One region of the Anaeromassilibacillus sp. SJQ-5 genome, then DNA from elsewhere that is predicted to be linked to it. Evidence: predicted binding sites of a transcription regulator. Region 1 holds the regulator's gene; each other region holds the start of a gene.
What was found. Region 1 encodes HrcA, which represses chaperone genes, less so after heat shock. Its sites were predicted from a motif close to TGTTAGCACTCNNNNNNNNNGAGTGCTAACA; they were not measured.
Positions count from the first base shown of each region.

Region 1 (6,640 bases):
GCGTTGTAGGCCTTCTCGCCCAAATCCTGAATTTGTGAACCGTTGAACCGGCAGCGGTAAATCCGGCTGGAGCAATCCCCGTCCGCCGAGAGATACAGCCAGTCCCCCTGCGCGACCAGATTATCGGGAGAAACCCATTCTGTCTTTACCGCCCGATCCAGGGCGGCCTTGTTGACATGGTACACGGTGGAGGCATGGACAAAGAAATACCAGCTCCGGCTTTCCGCCATGCTGAAAACAGGCACCCCCAGAAATCCCAGGGGAACCTTCTGGGGATCCGGCGGGAGCTTGGCAGTCGTGGGCGAGGCGGAGGCGGTTCGTGTTTTGGAGGGGGCGGACGAGCGTATTGTTTCCACCGGTGAAGTCGCCGCGGACGTGGAAGAAAAGGGGGGCGATGCCGACACGGTCGTCCCCGACGAGGCGGAAGCGGTGGACGCCGTTTGCCACGCCAGTTCGGGCTGTGAGGGAACGTCTGTCGGCGGCTTGCCACATCCGGGCAGAATACCGCTGCAGAGAACGACCAGTGCCAATGCGACCAGGGAGCTTCGATTACGCATAGCATCTCCTCATTTTCAATTGATTTTTGCTTATTTTATCTAATAATATAGCTATATACTTAAATAAAGTCAAGATTTTTTTGGCAATAAAAAAGGCGGATGTGGGCAAATGTTCACCAAATGTGTGTCCGGTTGAACGGGGACAAGCCGCTTGGCGTATCGGGCAGGGTGCGCCGGGGGGGGGGATGTCTCTTGTACAATCGCGGTCGATTGGGTATACTGGTAAAAACAGGCCGTTTTGGGCGGCAGAGAATCGAGGACGTACATGAATTTTGAAGAACTGGGGCTGCCCGCCCCGCTGATCGCCGGGCTGGCCGCGCAGGGGATCACCGCCCCCACTCCCGTTCAGCAACGGGCCATCCCCCTGCTGCTGGAGGGGAAGGACGCACTTATCCAGTCGGAAACCGGGACGGGGAAAACCCTGGCCTATCTGCTACCCTTTCTGGCCCGGGCGGATCCCGACGGCCGGCTGCTGGTGCTGACCCCCACGCGGGAGCTGGCCATGCAGGTGCATCGGCAGGTGGAGTTGCTGGCAAAAAACGCGGGGCTGCCGGTAAAGAGCGTACCGGTGTTCGCGGACGTGAGCTTGGCCAATCAGGTGGAGCGACTGAAAAGCAAGCCCCGGATCGTGGTTGGCACCGCCACCCGGATGCTGGAGCTCATCCGCAAGAAAAAAATCCCCGCCCACCTGGCCAAGACCGTGGTGCTCGACGAGGTGGACAAGCTGCTGGACGACGCCAACCGGGCGGACGTGGAGGCAGTGCTCAAATGCTGCCTGCGGGACATCCAGGTGGTGATGGCGTCGGCCAGCGTGTCCCGGGAGATTCAAAAGCGGGCGGCACCGCTGGCCAAGGAGCCGGTGATCCTGCGCACCGCCCCCCGGTTCCGGATTCCTGAGACGGTGGAGCATATCCGGGTGGCCACCGGCAGCCGGGACAAGCTGGACGTGCTGACCGATCTGCTGCGGGTGCTCCGGCCCCGGCGTGCCATTGTGTTCATCAACACACCGGAGGAAATCAGCCGGGCGGCGGACAAGCTGCGCCGGGCGGGGCTGCAGGCTCAGAGCCTGTCCGGCTCCCAGAAAAAGCTGGAAAGGCAGCGGGCGCTGACCGCTTTCGCCGGCGGGGAAGCGCCGCTGCTGATCGCCTCGGATCTGGCGGCCCGCGGCCTGCATGTGGAGGGTGTGGACATGATTTTCCACGTCACCCTGCCGGAAAGCCCACTGGACTATCTCCACCGGGCGGGACGCACAGGACGGGGGGCCTCCGGCCTGTCTGTCGTCCTGGCCAAGTTCCGGGAGCGGGCGCTGACCGGCCAATACGAACGGGCACTGGATTTTCAGTTTATCGATAAGCAGCTGGACGGGGATAGGCGCCGCCTGCTGCCCGTGCCGACGCCGGCGGGGAAAGAGACGCCGCCCCGCCGCTGATCGGGGACGAAACCCTGTCTTTTTTGCGATGGCTCCGCATATACTGTACCACGCGGGATTTGGACTTGCCGACAAGCCCAAGGCCCGGACAGGTTGAAAAGGAGCTGACGCACGATGAATACAGCCATCCGCCCGGAAGACATGGAGCGGTATCTGCGGGAAATGCGGGCCTTTGCTAAGCGGGCGGGCTACACGATCTCGCCGCCCTCACCGCCTGCTCCTCCGGCTGTCGAGGAGCCACCCGCTCCGCCGGCCACCGAAGAAGAACCCGCGCAGGAGCCGGACACGGCGCCCCGATATCCGGAGGCCCCTCTGGAGCAGGAGCGGGTCATGGACGAGAGCGGCGGGGAAGAGCCGGCCGCGCCGGAAGAGGAAGAGACGCCATGCGTCCCTTGTGAGGCGGCCGCGGAGGACGACGGGCTCTAATGAATCCGGACACAAAAAGCCACCCGGCCGAGAGGCCGGGTGGCTTTTTCACCGTAGTTATTTGTCGCCGTAGAGATTCATGCGGAACAAATCGGTTTCATCCTCCGGATTTTTGCAGATGACGCGGGCGGTGCCCACGTTGCCCCAGTCAATGGCGCTGGAGAGGGCCAGCAGCTGGGTCAAACGGCTTTTCAGGTTCAGCACGTCGCCGTCGGGAGTTTCCAGAAACACGTCGCCCTTCGCCTTGGAGGCGAACTGAATCAGTTTGTTAAAGTCAAAATCATGAATTTCAAAACCAGCCATGAGGAATCGTCTCCTTTCATAAGGTGCGGAAAAAACAGTATCCTTTAGCTTTTCCCACATGTATTATTATATACGGACGCCGCCCAACAATCAACAAGCAAAATGCCGAACTTTCCCAGTATAAGACGTGGAATTTGTACACGATATACATTATGTTAAAAGAATCCTATGCAAAACCTCCAATTGTCTGCTGCAAAATGGCTTTCACTGTGAAATCGATGAAAATCCCGGCGGTTTTTTACAAAGAATTCACAATTCGGATATTGACAGGCCGCCCGGGGAATGGTACATTATATGGTGTTAGCACTCGAGATAATAGAGTGCTAACCATTAGCAGAGTCAAGTGACCAAATGGGTTCCATCGGTAACGCCGGATAAGGAGGCGATGGCACATGGAACTGGGCGAACGCAAACAAAAGATACTGACCGCGATTATTGACTCGTACATCCAGACCGGCGAGCCTGTCGGCTCCAAGGCACTGGTGGAGATGCTGGGCAACGCGGTGTCCTCCGCCACCATCCGCAACGAGATGGCTGAGCTGGCCTCCTGGGGATACCTGGAGCAGCCGCACACATCGGCGGGGCGGATTCCCACCGCTAAGGCGTTCCGGCTGTATATCGACCATCTGATGCGCCGGCAGGCCCTCAGCGATGAGGATCAAAAGGATATTGACGACATGCTGGCCGGTTCGGCCGGCGATCCCGAGCGGCTGATCGGCGAGGCGTCCCAGGCGCTGGCCGAGAGCACCGGCTGCGCGGCGGTGTCCACCACCCCTTCCGAGCAGGGGGCGGTTATCCGCCGGATTGAAATCATGCGGGTGTCCTCCCGTTCGGCGGCATTGCTGCTGATGACCGGCTCCGGCGTCCTGCGCAGCCGGGTGTGCCGGTTCGACGGCGACGTGGAAACCGACACGCTGCAGATGCTGTGCAACGTGCTGACGGAAAACTTCCTGGGTGCGCAGCTGACCGACATCGGAGTGCCGCAGGTGCAGAATCTGCTGGTTTCCCTGGGAGATTACGGGCTGACCTGCGCGGCGGCGCTGACCGCGTTTTACGAGTTGGTGCAGGAATCGGCCGAGGCGGAGGTGCTGCTCACCGGGCAGCTCAACCTCTTGCAGCATCCCGATTACGAGCTGGAGCGGGCCCGGTCGCTGCTGGGTTTCCTGGCCCAGAGGGAACAGCTGATGGGCATGCTCGCCGCCCATCGGGGCGGCCTAAGGGTGGTGCTGGGCAGCGAGAGCCTGCGGCCCGAGCTGAACGGCTCTAGCATTATCGTCACCCGGTACAGCCTGGACGGGCGGGCAGACGGCTCCATCGGCCTCATCGGGCCCTTGCGCATGGATTACGCCGCCACCATCCCCCGCCTCGAGTATATAGCCAAGGCCGTGGGCCGGCTGCTGTCGGACATGTTCGGCGGCGAGCCGCCTAAAAAGGATTAAAGGAGGAGCCTATCCCATGGAACCCAACCAGACCGGCGAAACGCCGATAGAGGAGACCGTGCCCGAAACCGCGGAGGCGGAAATCCCGGAGGCGGCCGAGGAGGCCGCGCCGGCGGAGGAACCCCCCGCCGCCCCGGAGGAGGACGGCAAATCCGAAAAGGCGGACAAAAAGACGGAGAAATCCCGCAAAAAAGAGAAAAACGAAGCCATGGCCCTGAAGGCGGAAAACGAGCGCCTGGCCAAGGAACTGGCGGAGGCCAAGGACAGCTACCAGCGCATGCTCGCGGAGTACGCCAACTACAAGCGGCGCACCGAGCAGGAGAAGGAACGCCTGGGCGAGTTCACCAAGGCGGAGCTGCTAGGTAAGCTGCTGACTTCGCTCGACAACATGGAGCGGGCCATCGAGGCCCCGGCCGGCGACGATTACAAAACCGGCGTGGACATGGTGCTGCGGCAGTTCCGGGAGTTGCTTATGGGAATGGGCCTTGAGGAAATCGAGGCGGAAAACGCCCCGTTCAACCCGGAGGTGCACAACGCCGTCATGCGGGAGGACGCCGACGGCATCGAGCCCGAAACCGTCACCGCCGTGTTCCAGAAGGGCTATAAATACGGCGACCGGGTGCTGCGCCCGGCCATGGTCAAGGTGGCCAACTGATTTCGTTTGACGGCCCGGAGGCCCGGGCATACTCAATATATACGATGGATTGGATAAATGGAGGTAATAGACATGGCAAAGATTATCGGTATTGACTTAGGCACCACGAATTCCTGCGTGGCGGTTATCGAGGGCGGCGAGCCGGTCGTCATTCCCAACGCGGAAGGCGCCCGCACCACCCCTTCCGTCGTCGCCTTTAAGAAGGACGGCGAGCGCATCGTCGGCCGGGTGGCCAAGCAGCAGGCGGTTTCTAACCCGGATCGCACCATCGCGTCCATCAAGCGCGAAATGGGCACCGCTCACAAAGTGACGGTGGACGGCAAGGATTACACCCCTCAGGAAATTTCCGCGATGATTCTGTCCAAGCTTAAGCAGGACGCCGAGGCGTACCTGGGCGACAAGGTGGTGGAGGCGGTTATCACCGTCCCCGCGTATTTCACCGACGCACAGCGGCAGGCCACCAAGGACGCGGGCAAAATCGCGGGCATGGAGGTCAAGCGCATCATCAACGAGCCCACCGCCGCGGCCCTGGCCTACGGCATCGATAAGGAAACCGACCAGAAGATCATGGTGTACGACCTGGGCGGCGGCACCTTCGACGTGTCCATCATCGAGATGGGCGACGGCGTGCAGGAGGTGCTGGCCACGGCGGGCAACAACCGTCTGGGCGGCGACGATTTCGACCAGAAGATTGTCGACTGGATGGTCGCCGGCTTCAAGGCCGACACCGGCGTGGATCTCTCGGCTGACAAGATGGCCCTCCAGCGGCTGCGCGAGGCGGCGGAAAAGGCGAAAATCGAGCTGTCCGGCTCCACCACCAGCAGCATCAACCTGCCTTTCATCACCGCCGACGCCACCGGGCCGAAGCATCTGGATATGACCCTGTCCCGCGCGAAGTTCAACGAGCTGACCGCTTCCCTGGTGGACGCCACCATGGGCCCGGTCAAGCAGGCGCTGTCCGATAGCGGCCTGTCCGCTGGGCAGATCGATAAAGTGCTGCTGGTGGGCGGTTCCACCCGTATCCCGGCGGTGCAGGAAGCCATTCAGAAGTTCATGGGCAAGGAGCCCTTCAAGGGCATCAACCCCGACGAATGCGTGGCCATGGGCGCGGCCCTGCAGGGCGGCGTGCTCGGCGGCGAGGTCAAGGGCCTGCTGCTGCTGGACGTCACCCCCCTGTCCCTGGGCGTGGAGACCATGGGCGGCATCATGACCAAGGTCATTGACCGCAACACCACCATCCCCACCAAGAAGAGCCAGATTTTCTCCACCGCCGCCGACAACCAGCCGGAGGTGGAAGTGCACGTGCTCCAGGGCGAGCGGGAGTTCGCCAAGGACAACAAGTCTTTGGGTGTGTTCAAGCTGGACGGCATCGCCCCGGCCCGCCGCGGCGTTCCGCAGATTGAGGTGACCTTCGACATCGACGCCAACGGCATCGTCAACGTCAGCGCCAAGGATCTGGGCACCGGCCGTGAGCAGCACATCACCATCACCTCCAACACCAACATGTCCAAGGAGGACGTGGAGAGGGCGGTCCGCGAGGCGGAGGAGTACGCCGCCGAGGATAAGGCCAACCGCGAGAAGATCGAGGTGCGCAACGGCGCCGACCAGGCGGTTTATCAGTGCGAGAAATCCATCGAGGAGCTGGGCGACAAGCTGGACGCTTCCGACAAGGCGGAGCTGCAGGGCAAGATCGACGCGCTCAAGGAGACCCTGAAGGGCGACGATGTGGAGGCCATCAAGGCGCAGCAGGAGGATCTGATGAAAGCCTTCTACGCCATTTCCGAGAAGATTTATAAGGCGAACGCGCCCGAAGGCGCGGCTCCCGGCCCGG
Region 1 is NZ_JBPJWQ010000001.1:116,382-123,021, forward strand. Features, by position in the region: gene ACSAMM_RS00535 (hypothetical protein) at 1-557, opposite strand, end outside; gene ACSAMM_RS00540 (DEAD/DEAH box helicase) at 823-1,986, shown strand; gene ACSAMM_RS00545 (hypothetical protein) at 2,101-2,412, shown strand; gene ACSAMM_RS00550 (hypothetical protein) at 2,470-2,715, opposite strand; gene hrcA (heat-inducible transcriptional repressor HrcA) at 3,108-4,154, shown strand; gene grpE (nucleotide exchange factor GrpE) at 4,171-4,809, shown strand; gene dnaK (molecular chaperone DnaK) at 4,882-6,640, shown strand, end outside.

Region 2 (6,640 bases), 2.3 Mb from region 1:
CCGCGCTGTGCGACGGGGCGCAGTCCCTTACTCCCGCCCAGTTCGACGGGGTAATGGATAAGATCAAGCGGCAGCTGGCCTTCGAGGGAAAGACAATTCAGTAAGGGGTGAAAGTCTATGCGGATAGCCGAACGATGGGAAAACGGGGGCAAAATTGTTGTAATTGGGGCCGACGCAGGCGAAGTCGTCATAAAGGACGTCCAGTCGGCGCTCGATCTCCTGATAGCAGCGAAATATGAGCACCAAGCCGACCGGATTGCCATAGACAAAGGGGCGGTTGCAGATGCGTTTTTCATCCTCAGCACGGGGATGGCGGGCGAAATTCTGCAAAAGTTTATCAACTACGGGGCGAAGCTGGCCGTTTTTGGAGATTTTTCGCGGTATACGAGTCAGCCGCTCCGGGATTTCATGCGGGAAAGCAATCAGGGGAAAGATGTCTTTTTCACGGCCGACGAAGAGGAGGCGGTGCGAAGACTCCGCGCGGTATAAAAAGAGGGCATTGCAAAATTTTAATTTTGCAATGCCCTCTTTTCTTAGAAGTCCAGCTTGGAGGCAATGTAGGCGTTCAATTCGTCGATGGCAATGCGTTCCTGCTGCATGGTGTCCCGGTCGCGCACGGTGACGCAGCCGTCGTTTTCGCTCTCGAAATCGTAGGTGATGCAGAACGGCGTGCCGATTTCGTCCTCTCGGCGGTACCGTTTGCCGATGGAGCCCGCGTCGTCAAAGTCCACCATGAACTGGCGGGCAAGCGTATCGTGGACCTCCAGGGCCTTGCCGCTCAGCTTTTTGGACAGGGGCAGCACCGCCGCCTTGAAGGGGGCCAGAGCCGGGTGGAGACGCAGCACCACGCGGGTGTCGTTCTTTTCGGCGTCCACCACTTCCTCGTCATATGCGTCGCACAGGAAGGCCAGGACCACCCGGTCCGCGCCCAGGGACGGCTCGATGACATAGGGGATATAATGCTCGCCGGATTCCTGATCGAAGTATTCCAGCTTGACGCCGGAGTGCTCGCTGTGCTGACCGAGGTCGTAGTCGGTGCGATCCGCGATGCCCCACAGCTCGCCCCAGCCGAAGGGGAAGAGAAACTCGAAATCGGTGGTGGCTTTGGAGTAGTGGGAAAGCTCCTTCTGCTCGTGATCCCGCAGCTTCAGGTTTTCCTCCTTCATGCCCATGTGCAGCAGCCAGTCCCGGCAGTAGTTCTTCCAGAAGGCAAACCATTCCAGGTCGGTGCCGGGCTTGCAGAAGAATTCCAGTTCCATCTGCTCGAATTCCCGGGTGCGGAAGGTGAAGTTGCCGGGGGTGATTTCGTTGCGAAAGCTCTTGCCGATTTGGGCCACGCCGAAGGGGATTTTTTTGCGGGAGGCGCGCTGGATGTTGGCGAAGTTGACAAAGATGCCCTGAGCGGTCTCGGGCCGGAGATACAGCTCATTTTTCGCGTCCTCGGTGACGCCCTGGAAGGTTTTGAACATCAGGTTAAAGGTGCGGATGTCGGTGAAGTTGTGTTCGCCGCATTCCGGGCAGCGGATATCGTGCTCGTCGATATACGCCTTCATTTCCTCGAAGCTCCAGCCGGCGGGCAGAGCGCCCGCGTCCTCGATAAGCTTATCGGCACGGTGGCGGGTTTTGCAGCTTTTGCAGTCCATGAGGGGGTCGGAGAAGTTGCCTACGTGGCCGGAGGCGACCCACACCTGGGGATTCATCAGGATGGCGGAATCCAGGCCCACATTGTAGGGGCTTTCCTGGACGAACTTCTTCCACCAGGCGCGCTTGACGTTATTTTTTAGCTCCACGCCCAGGGGGCCGTAATCCCAGGTATTGGCCAGTCCGCCATATATGTCGGAGCCGGGGAAAACAAAGCCCCGTCCCTTGCACAGAGCTACGATTTTTTCCATGGTTTTTTCCGTGTTTTGCATGGTTGACCCTCCACTTGCCGGGCGGCCGGTCAGGCGGCGCCCTATATTCCGTACATCTTTTTAGGTAAGCGCTGAATACATCACGCCTGGCGGCTTGGCGGGGAAATTTCCTTCACCAATCCATCCACCGGATTTAATCATCACTTACCTAGTGTAATCAATTAGGGGGCGGTTGTCAACGCTTTCCAAGGGGAAATCCCGTTTACAGCCAGAAAAACACCAATCTTTCCAGCCCGGCGTAGACTTCCGGCTTTTCCGCCCAGACGCCGAAGGCGGCGGGAAAGGCGAGGGACAGACCGGCGAAAAATGTGGCGGCCAGCAGCGCCGCCCCGCCTGCGAAGGCCGGGCCCCGCAGGGAGAGGCTCCGGGAGGCCCGTCGGTGGACAAGCAGGAGGGCGGGAACGCACAGGGCCGCCAGCGGTGGCAGGATATCCGCCATGTAGCGGATGTTCACCCCGGCCATGGAAAAGTCGACAAAGGCCACCAACGCGGCCGTTGCCGCGAGGAGCCAGGCGGAGCCCCGGATGTACCGAGACGGCGGGCCGCCCGGCAGGGTGCGCCGGCTCAGCGCCATGGGAAGCAGCGTCAGGCCCGCGGCCACGGCGGGGAAGGACAGCGCCCCCACCGACGCGTCGAGGTACACATACCGGCCGTACAGATTCAGCGACCGAAAGGAGGGCAGGAGGAAGGGAAAATGGACGCTGAAATCAAAGGGCTGAAACCCATAATGATACAGCGAGGGAAAGAGGTTGGAAAGCCGCAGGGTGTTGGCGGAGGGATCGCTGACCGTCAGCTGATAGGCCACGCCGAAATCCAGGAAGGATCCGAAGCGCAGCCGGTTGTACCAGAGCAGCGCCGCCGCCCCGATGAGGGCGGGCAGGGCGAAGGCGGCCGCGCAGGCCGCTTTATGCCGGTGCGGCGTCTCTTTGTCCCGCAGGATCCGGAGGAAAAGGGGAAGAACCGCCGCGCCGAACAGCGCCATTGTCGGCCGGCAGCCCAGCGTCAGGGCGAAGGCGGCCCCAGCCCCCGCGAGCAGCGCCAGACGGGGCGCGCCGCGAGGGCACCGGCAGGCCCGCAGCGACAAAAACAGCGCCAGCATCAGGAAGCAGGTTCCCGCCGTCACAGGGATGAAATACATATCGGCATAGCCCTGCTGCCCATAAAGGGTGCTGGCAGCCACGGCGGCGGGCAGGCCGATGAGGAGCAGGAGCAGGTTCACCCGCCGCCCGAAAAGGCGCACCAGCTCGAGCGCCAAGCCGCAGAGAAACACCGCCGCCAGCAGGGCGAAGAAGCCGCAGATCATGCCGTTGGCGGGCAGGCTGCCGGTTATCCAATAGAAGGGATAATAGGCCAGCAGGACGGGAACCACCCCGAAGTAAGAATAGTACCGGCCGCCGAAGAAGGCCCGATCCCAGTGATACGATACGCCGAGGGCGTTCCGCGCGCTGGTGTCGTAGGGATTTTCCATGGTGGCGAGCCGCGGATCGACGGGCAAATCCAGACAGATCTGCCCTTTCTGGAACGCGTCGAACTGCTGGATGTGCGCGCTGTAGTCGCTCACGGGGCCTTCCAGGGGGTAGGGGATGGGATTGGTATCCTGCGCCGCCAGGATCATTCCGGGGACGAGAGCGGCGAGAATGGCCGCGGCCACCGCGGCCTGGTGTGCGGGCCGCCCGGGGCTGTATTGGACGGACCAGAGCCGCAGGCGGAGAATCAGCAGCACGGCGCAGGCGACACCGGCCAGAAGGGAAAAACGCCCTAGGGAAAACGCGAAGGGGTTCGCGATGTTAAGGGAAGCCGCCGTTAGGCTCAAGGGCGTCTCGCTTCCGGAAAAACGGAGCGAGAGGGCGCGCAGCCGCCCGTGGGGCGCGATGGAAAACGAGCGGGCGGCCTCACCCGAGACGAAGCGGACATCTCGGGAATAGCCGAAGCTTTCGGTTTCACCGTCGTCCTGTAGATAGACGTCTGCCGTCCGCAGGGCCGACAGGCCATCCGTTTGAAAAGCGACAAAGGCGGCCGGCGTGTCGAGCTCCGGCCAGGTGACTGTTCCCCCTCCGGAGCCGAAAAGGAGGACATCCTCCTGCAGGCGGACGTCCCCCTCCAGCTGCGCCTGGGCGAGGGGGAGGGCTTGCGGGGAGAGGCCGCGCAGCCGGGGCAGAAAGGCGTTCCCATTGAACAGACAGGTTTCCAGCGCAAAGACGACGAGCACAGCCGTCCCGCACAGCCGGGCGCAGGAGGCGGCTTGTCCCTTCCGCCCCCGCGCCAGGAGCACCGCCAGGATGCCGGCAGCCGCGAACAGGGCGGGGAAAAAGCCGAAGGGCTCCCGCCCGCCCGTGCCGGCCAGCCAGCGCACGATCAGGGATGCGCCGGTCAGCAGAAGCAGGGCCGCCCCCGCCGCGGCGGCCAGCCGCGGGAGCATCCGCCGCCGGCTCTCCCGTGCCAGCCCGCCGCCCAGGGACAGGATTCCGAGCGCTCCGCCGCCCGCCAAAAGGATTGCCGCCAGCCAAGACAGAATACCACCCATCCCGTTCCCTCCCGCCGAAATCCCGGACGCGCCAGCCGCGGCGCGGGGCCGGGAATACTTACCGCCATTATAGCATAGCCCCCGGGCGGATGCAATTCGACCTTCCGCCGGGGGCCGGACGACAAAAAAGCCTTTCGCGGGCGGGCCGCGAAAGGCTTGGGGATGGGCGGATTATTCGATGGAAATCTGATGAGAGGGCGGCGTGACATCGCCCTTCTTAGGCAGGGTCAGCTCCAGCACGCCGCTGTCGTATTTGGCCTTGATGGCGGCGGCGTCGACGCCGGAGATGTCAAAGCTGCGGCTGAGAGAGCCGTACCGGCGCTCCCGGCGGATGAAGTTGTCCTTTTCCTCCTTGGTTTCTTTCTTTTTCTCGGCGGAAATGGTCAGGCAGTCGCCGTCGACATCGATGCGGATGTCCTCTTTGGCAAAGCCGGGCAGATCGGCCTTGACCAGGTAATGATCGCCCTTGTCGAGAATATCGGTTTTGCAGGGGAAATCCTTTTCCAGGTCGCCGAAATCGCCGAAAAAGCTGCGTTCCAAGTCGGCGAAGGGGTTCATATAGCGGTGATTTCTGTGTTCAAAAGGAATAAGATCAAACATAAGGCGTACCTCCATACAAGTTATTGGACGGTTTCCGGGAGCTTATGGATGGCGGCCGGGCGATGGAAACCCTGTAAGATCGTCCGGGGCCGGATTGCTGTCTGCAACGCTCAACCACCTTCTTTTCTGTTGATGCTATCAGTATATCCCCCATTTTTTACGGAAAATCGGATAAGATATGAATAAATTGTTAACATTAGCACTCTAATATATAGAGTGCTAATTCCGGATAAAAAGAACCCGCCGCTTGCGGGCGGCGGGCTGTGCATAGGATTACCGATATTTCTCTACGATTTGCTTCATGGTGTCCATTTTGGCTTCCATATCGGCCACCAGCTTGAGCTGGGTACGGCAGCGATCCAGGTTATGGCCTTCCCGGTGGATTTTGAAATAGGTGTCCCCGGCGATGTGGTCGGCGAGGAAGCGCATGCCGCATTCCAGGGTCATCAGCTTGGCGGACAGGGGCAGGTTTTCGATCTCCTGAGGGGTGAGCATGGAGCCGCATTCCTCCAGAAAGCCCTTGGTATACTGTTCAAACAGATTCAGGTCGCAGGTTACCTTGGACAGATCCGTCTCGTCCTCCGCCGCGGGGTTGGTGCCGAAGCGCATGCTGTCACCGTAGTCGTACAGGGACAGGCCCGGCATGACGGTGTCCAGGTCGATGACGCAGACCGGCCGGCCGGTCACGTCGTCCAGCATGACGTTGTTCAGCTTGGTATCGTTATGCGTCACCCGCAGGGGCAGCTCCCCTTTGGCCAGCAGGTCGGTGAGAATGGAGCAATCGGCCGCCCGGGCGCGGATGAAAGCAATTTCCTCCCGCACCTCGTCCGCCCGGCCGGAGGCGTTTTCCTTGACCGCCTGTTCAAAATCCCGGTAGCGGGAGGCGGTATTGTGGAAGTTGGGGATGGTTTCCCCCAAGGTGGCCGAGGGGTAGTCGGCCAGCAGCCGCTGGAACTTCCCGAAGGCGCAGCCGGAATAGTAGAAATGCTCCGGCTTTTCCACCGTCTGATAGGTGATGGCGTTTTCAATGAAGATGAAGGCGCGCCAGTAGTTGCCGTCGGGATCGTGGTAGTACTTTTCCCCGTCCCGGGTGTCGATGAGGGTCAGGCATTCCCGATCGGGGTTGCCGCCTTCGGCGATAACAGCCTGTCGCAGGAACGCCGTGACGGCAATCATGTTGCGCATCAGACCGGGCACATCCTTGAAAACGTTATGGTTGATCCGCTGGAGGATATACCGCCGCTGCGGTTTTCCCTCGCGCTGGCAGCAGACGCAATAGGTGTCGTTGATATGGCCGCAGCCGTAGGGCTTGGCGTCGATGGGTTCACCCTCCAGGGCGAAAACGTGGGCGACTTCCATAGCGGTGCTCATGCTTTCCACAACCTTTCCGGATAAATCCCCTGTTTGATCATACCGGCGATGGCGTCGATGACCTTCTGCTTATCCTCGGCGTAGGTCATGCCGTACCATTTGTCGCTGGTGGGCAGGACCTTGACGTCAGCCTCGCCCGCCGCCACCATGGCGTTGACCACGAAGGGCAGGTAGAATTCCGCTTTCAGCTGGCCGCCCTTTTCCTTCAGGAAGCCCTGGAACTTGTCCTCGA
Region 2 is NZ_JBPJWQ010000001.1:2,466,380-2,473,019, reverse strand. Features, by position in the region: gene aroF (3-deoxy-7-phosphoheptulonate synthase) at 1-104, shown strand, start outside; gene ACSAMM_RS10555 (DUF4180 domain-containing protein) at 118-489, shown strand; gene ACSAMM_RS10550 (glycine--tRNA ligase) at 534-1,913, opposite strand; gene ACSAMM_RS10545 (hypothetical protein) at 2,116-4,437, opposite strand; gene ACSAMM_RS10540 (Hsp20 family protein) at 4,609-5,037, opposite strand; gene ACSAMM_RS10535 (phosphotransferase enzyme family protein) at 5,311-6,408, opposite strand; gene ACSAMM_RS10530 (nucleotidyltransferase family protein) at 6,405-6,640, opposite strand, start outside.
Region 2: the regulator HrcA is predicted to act here: its motif matches at 5,232-5,262, upstream of ACSAMM_RS10540 (Hsp20 family protein).

Region 3 (6,640 bases), 2.0 Mb from region 1:
AGCTTGTCCCGGCAATAAAAACAGGCTGGGACGCCGAACGCGCCACAGCCTGCACTTGTCAAATTTTGCCCGCACCGGTATTGTGAACACGGCATTTCCTGCGCAGAATGCTCCCGTAACCGGACATTCCACAGCCGGACATTCCATAGTCCTGCATATTCACAACCTCCCTGCGTTTTCCACCCCATAACAGACAGGGTTCGCTGCTACTATTGTATTGCAATTTCCGGTCGAATTCAAGCGCAAAATCCCGCCCGGTGGAAATTTGTAGGGATACCATGGGAAGATCGGCGGGCCAAAGGGGTTTTTGTTTATTTTGCGGGTGAGTCCTGATAGCTGAAATAGGCCATGAAATCAATCGTCGACGAATACGAAAAGATCATTGGGTGTGCATTCCAGCACCTGACAAAGTATTTCAATATTTTCATACCGAATCGACTTGGTTTCGTTTCGAATCATCCTGCTGAAATTCTGATAGCTCATGTTCAGCTGCCTATACAGCCAATATTTCGTACGGCCTTGCTTTTCCAGAAGGGGCAGAACATTTAACTCTACCATTACGCATTCCCCTATTATCTAATTTATACATTAGATAATAGGTTAGTATGTCCCTTTACATATAGACTATTACATTATATAATGTAATAGTCTATATGTAAGGAGGTGGATGGAATGACAACCTGCTGCTTTACCGGCCATCGACGAATTCCGCCGGAGGCCGTCGCGCCGCTGCGGGAACGGCTGGAAGCGGAAATCGAGAGCCTTATCCGCCAGGGGGTGCGGTATTTCGGCGCGGGCGGCGCCTTGGGCTTCGACACCCTGGCGGCGGAAGCGGTGCTGGACTTAAAGGCGGTGTACCCGTTCATCCGCCTGATCCTCGTGCTGCCCTGCCGGGATCAGACGCGGGGCTGGGCGGAGGAGGACGTGAAGCGGTATCAGGCGATCCTGAAACGGGCGGACAAGGTGGTGTATACCGCTGAACGCTACACCAGCGGCTGCATGTACAAGCGTAACCGCCATCTGGCAGAGCACAGCGACTGCTGCCTGTGCTACCTGACGGAAAACAGCGGCGGCACTTTTTACACGGTGGACCTTTGCCGGCGGCGGGGCATTCCCGTGCGCAACCTGGCGGAACCGGCCCCGAAATAGAGCAAGCGGCGGGAGAAAAAATCTCCCGCCGCTTGTTTGCTTTATTCTTTACCGATTAATACATGCCGTCCATGCCGCCGGGCGCAGCCGGAGCCGCCGGGGCGGGCTCTTTCTTGTCGGCCACCAGGGATTCGGTGGTCAGCACCATGGCCGCGACGGAAGCCGCGTTCTGCAGAGCAGACCGGGTGACCTTGGTGGGGTCGACAATACCGGCCGTGAACATATCCACATACTCTTCCTTGGCAAAGTCAAAGCCATAGTTGACCTTGCCGGCGGAACGGATCTTGTCGATGATGACGCTGCCCTCCAGGCCGGCGTTCAGAGCGATCTGGCGCACCGGCTCCTCCAGAGCCTTGAGCACAATCTGGATGCCGGTCTTCTCGTCGCCCTCGGCGGCGGCCAGCATGGGATCCAGCACAGCGGAGGCGGTAATGAGCGCCACGCCGCCGCCGGCGACCAGGCCCTCTTCCACGGCCGCCTTGGTGGCGGACAGGGCGTCCTCGATGCGCAGTTTCTTTTCCTTCATTTCGATCTCGGTCGCAGCGCCGACTTTGATGACCGCCACGCCGCCGGCCAGCTTGGCCAGCCGCTCCTGCAGCTTCTCCCGATCGAAATCGGAGGTGGTGTTTTCAATCTGGACGCGGATCTGGCTCACGCGGCTCTTGATAGCCGCGGGATCGCCGGCGCCGTCCACAATGATGGTGTTTTCTTTCTGCACCTTAATCTGGCGGGCACGGCCCAGCTGATCCATGGTGGTTTCCTTCAGATCCAGGCCCAGCTCGTCGGAGATGACCTGGCCGCCGGTGAGGATGGCGATATCCTGCAGCATTTCCTTGCGGCGATCGCCGAAGCCAGGGGCTTTGACGGCCACGCAGGTGAAGGTACCGCGCAGTTTGTTGACAATCAGGGTGGACAGGGCCTCGCCCTCCACGTCCTCGGCAATGATCACCAGCTTTTTGCCGGCCTGCAGGATCTGCTCGAGCAGGGGCAGGATGTCCTGAATGTTGGAGATTTTCTTATCGGTGATCAGGAGGTAGGCATCGTCGATGATGGCCTCCATCTTATCGGTGTCGGTGACCATGTAGGGGGTGATGTAGCCCCGGTCGAACTGCATGCCTTCCACCACTTCGGTGTAGGTGTCGGCAGTCTTGGACTCTTCCACGGTGATGACGCCGTCGGCGGAGACCTTCTCCATGGCCTCGGCGATCAGCTTGCCGATGACCTCGTCGCCGGCCGAGATGGTGGCAGCGCTGGCGATATCCTCGGAACCGCTGACTTTCTTGGAGTTGGAGACGACCGCTTCCACGACCGCGTCGACAGCCTTCTGAATGCCCCGCTTGACGCCCATGGGGTTGGCGCCGGCGGCCACGTTCTTCATGCCTTCACGAATGAGGGCCTGCGCCAGGAGGGTGGCGGTGGTGGTACCGTCGCCGGCCACGTCGTTGGTCTTGGTGGAGACTTCCTTGACCAGCTGGGCACCCATGTTCTCAAACGCGTCGTCCAGCTCGATCTCCTTGGCGATGGTCACGCCGTCATTGGTGATGAGGGGGGCGCCGAATTTTTTGTCGAGCACCACGTTGCGGCCCCGCGGGCCCAGGGTGATTTTTACGGTATTGGCCAGCTGGTCCACGCCGGACTGCAGAGCCTTGCGGGCGTCCTCGCCAAACAGAATCTGTTTTGCCATGATTGGTTCCTCCTGTTATTTCGTATAGTATAAAAATCTTACCGGAAAGGATTTCTTATTCCACAACGGCCAGGATATCGCTCTGCCGCACGATGGTGTATTCCGTGCCGTCGAGCTTGACCTCGGTGCCGGAATACTTGCTGGTCAGAACCTTATCGCCCACCTTGATATACATGGTGATCTCTTTGCCGTCGACGTTGCCGCCGGGGCCGACGGCCACCACTTCGGCCATCTGGGGTTTCTCTTTGGCGGAACCGGCGAGGATGATGCCGCTCTTAGTGGTTTCCTCAGCCTCTACCATTTTGATGACAACACGGTCAGCAAGCGGTTTAATAGACATAAGAATAATCCTCCTTGAAGAGTATTGATAATTTTAGCACTCCGTTTCCTCGAGTGCTAAATCTATTGTAATCGGATTTTCAGAAAAATCAAGAGGGTTCACTGGAAATTTTTCAAACTTCACAATTTTTTTACAAACTGGCGGAAACAGCGGGAGCCCGGCCGGGCAGGCGCACGCCTTCCGGCAGCACGAAGGAGAGCGCGCCGGGCAGCGCCTGGAAATGAATATCCGGCGCGCTGAAGCATTCGCCGTCGATGTTGCAGACGACCGGCGAGAGGGAGCTGACCCGCATCCGCGTGCCCCGGAAGGCTTCGCAGCAGGCCATATCCATGTGGCGGCCCGCCTTGTAGCGGGAGAGGAAACCGGGAATTTTCAGCCGCGGCATGACCTTTACCAGCACAAAGTCCAGCAGGCCGTCGTCCACCAGCGCGCCGGGAGCGCCGCAGTAACCGCCGCCGTAAAACCGGGCGCAGGCGGCCAGGGCGAAGAAATAGCGGCCGCGGCGCTCCACCGGCCCGTCGGGGGTATCCATGACGACGTGCAGATCCACGCCGATCCGGTGGCAGAACACGTCCGCGATGGCGAGGTTATAGGACATGGGACCGGAAACCAGCGGCAAATTCTTATACCGCACCATCTTCTGTGCCACGGCGGCGTCCATCCCCATGGACGCGCTGTTCATAGAAACCCGGTCGCCGCAGTCCACCGCGTCCACCGGGACGGCCCGGCCATGCACCTGGGCGGGAATGTCCAGAAAAGCCGCGGTTCCCCCGTAGGACCGGACATAGTCGTTGGCGGATCCGCAGGGAACGGCCGCGATTTGAGCGCGGGGGCAGCCGGCGGCACCGGTGGCTGTTTCGGTCAGGGTGCCGTCTCCGCCGCAGGCGTACAAGCGCACCGGCCCCTCCCCGGCGCACTCCTCCCGGGCGATGGCGGTGGCATCCCCCGCGCCCCGGGTCACCCGGATGGCGTAGGCGCCCTCCTCCGCCCCGGCAAACGCCGCGTGAATGCGAGGGAGCAGCTCCAGCGCCCCCCGTTTTTTCCCCGCCGCGGGATTGACGATAAACACATGCCGCATGGTTTCTCGCTCCTCTCTCCTCCGGTTACTTGAAGTACATATACAGCTGGCATTTGAGCATGCCGTTATACAGCTTGCGCCGCTTATCCGCTTGGCGGCCGAACAGGGTCTCGAAATTCTCATGGGGACTGATAATCCCATAGCTCCAGCCGGGCTTGGGGCGGAACACCCGGCCCATGACCCGGTAAAGCTCCTCCGCCGCCTTCACATCCAGCAGCCGCTCGCCATAGGGCGGGTTGCAGAGCACCACGCCGGTGTCCCCTTCCGGCTGGAACTGCCGCAGATCCGCCCGCTTGGCCGTCACGCAGCCGGCCACGCCGGCCTTGGCCGCGTTCTCCTCGGTCAGCCGCAGGCACGCCTCGTCGATGTCTCCGCCATGGGCCTGGAAAACGGCGTCCGGCCGTTCCCGCTCCCGGGCGCGCTGCCGTTCCTCCTTCCAGATGGATCCGGGCACGCTGCCCCAATCCATGGCGGCGAACCGGCGGCGGACGCCGGGGGCGATCCCCTTGGCGGCCAGCGCCGCCTCGATGAGCATGGTGCCGGAGCCGCAGCAGGGATCGCAGACCTGGGCGGCCCGGCGCACCCGCATCACATCCCCGATGGCCGCGGCCAGGGTTTCCTTGATGGGGGCGCCGCCCGCGTTGGCCCGATAGCCCCGCTTGTGCAGGCCCGCGCCGCTGGTGTCCAGCAGCAGAGTGGCCTCATCCTTCAGAATGGTGAACTGAATCTGACACACCGGCCCCGTTTCCTCAAACCAGCGCAGGCCATAGGTCTGCGACAGGCGATCCACCACCGCTTTCTTGATGATGGACTGACAGTCGGGAACGCTGTGCAGCGCGGAATTCAGCGCCCAGCCTTTCACCGGGAAAGCGTTTTTCTGGCCGATCCAGACTTCCCAGGGCAGGGCCTTGACCCCCTGGAACAGCTCCTCAAAGGAACGGGCGGGGAAGCTGCCGAGATGGATTTGAATCCGTTCGGCATAGCGGGAGCCGATATTGGCCCGGGCCAGCAGCTCCATATCGCCGGCGAACAGCACCCGGCCGTTTTCCGGCCGGACATTTTCCGCCCCCATCCGCCGCAGCTCGTCGCCCAAAATCCCCTCGATGCCGAACAGGCAAGGGGCGCAAAATTCCACGTTAGCCATGTTTTTCTGTCCTTTCCGTCACCCGGCCGCTCCGGGCAAACCAATGGGGGCGGGCAAGCCTGCCCGCCCCCATTGAAAGATATTGAGGTTATTCGTCCGCGTCCGGCTCAAGCAGGCCGTAGTTCCCGTCGTTGCGGCGGTACACCACGTTGACCTCGTTGGTCGCCATGTTGCGGAACATATAAAACTGATGCCCAATCATATTCATCTGCAAAATCGCCTCTTCCACATCCAGAGGCTTGACCGGAAACGTCTTGGATTTGACCACCTGGAAATCGGATTCTTCCTCCACCGGCTCGCTGAACAGCGGATCCGGAGCGAAAGCGCCCTCGCGCAGCCGCTTCTCCAGCCGGGTTTTGTTCCGCCGGATCTGCCGCAGCAGCACGTCCACCAGCTTATCCACCGCTTCGTTGGGATCCTCGGCGGCCTCTTCGGCGCGGAATAGCAGCCCATTGCATCGAATCGTAATCTCCACCCGCTGCTTGTTCCGCTCGTTGGAAACGGTGACGTCGGCAGAGGCGGCGGAGTCAAAAAACTTGTCCATCTTGGACAGCTTGGTCTCCGTTCGTTCCACAAAAGCCGGCCGCAGGGTGCATTTCCTTCCAGTAGTCGTAATCTTCATACAATCAGCTCCTATCTTTACACGGCGGGAGAATCCCCCGCCGGCCCCCGATGAAGCAGACATTCCGTCTTCCTCACCAGAGGAATGGTATGCATATAGTATACCATATAAGAATGTAAAAATAAAGAGTATTTATGAACTTTATACGAACATCCTGTGTTTAGAGTATGGCGGAAGCGTGCCGGGTCACGTGGCAGCCCACGTTGACGGCCACCGGGAGACCGGCGATATGGGTGGGATAGGTCTCAATGGCGACCCCGAGGGCGGTGGTAACGCCGCCGAAGCCCTGCGGCCCGATGCCCAGCCGATTGACCGCCTCCAGCGCATCCTGCTCCATGCGGGCGTAGAAGGGATCGCCGCTCGGCTGATCTAGCGGGCGGCAGAGGGCCCGCTTGGCCAGCAGGGCGCAAAGCTCGAAGTCTCCTCCGATGCCCACCCCCAGCACCATGGGCGGGCAGGGATTGCTTCCCGCCTGCCGGACGGCGTCGACGATGCAGCCGATGACCTTTTCCCGATCCGCGGCGGGGGTCAGCATATATATCCGGCTCATATTCTCGCTGCCAAAGCCCTTGGGGGCCACCATCAGCTCCAGCGCGTCCCCCTCGGTCAGCGTGACATGCAGC
Region 3 is NZ_JBPJWQ010000001.1:2,096,443-2,103,082, forward strand. Features, by position in the region: gene ACSAMM_RS08910 (helix-turn-helix domain-containing protein) at 355-558, opposite strand; gene ACSAMM_RS08915 (SLOG family protein) at 673-1,149, shown strand; gene groL (chaperonin GroEL) at 1,205-2,833, opposite strand; gene ACSAMM_RS08925 (co-chaperone GroES) at 2,889-3,173, opposite strand; gene ACSAMM_RS08930 (diacylglycerol kinase family protein) at 3,304-4,251, opposite strand; gene ACSAMM_RS08935 (THUMP domain-containing protein) at 4,277-5,395, opposite strand; gene hpf (ribosome hibernation-promoting factor, HPF/YfiA family) at 5,484-6,017, opposite strand; gene ACSAMM_RS08945 (fumarate hydratase) at 6,178-6,640, opposite strand, start outside.
Region 3: the regulator HrcA is predicted to act here: its motif matches at 3,205-3,235, upstream of ACSAMM_RS08925 (co-chaperone GroES).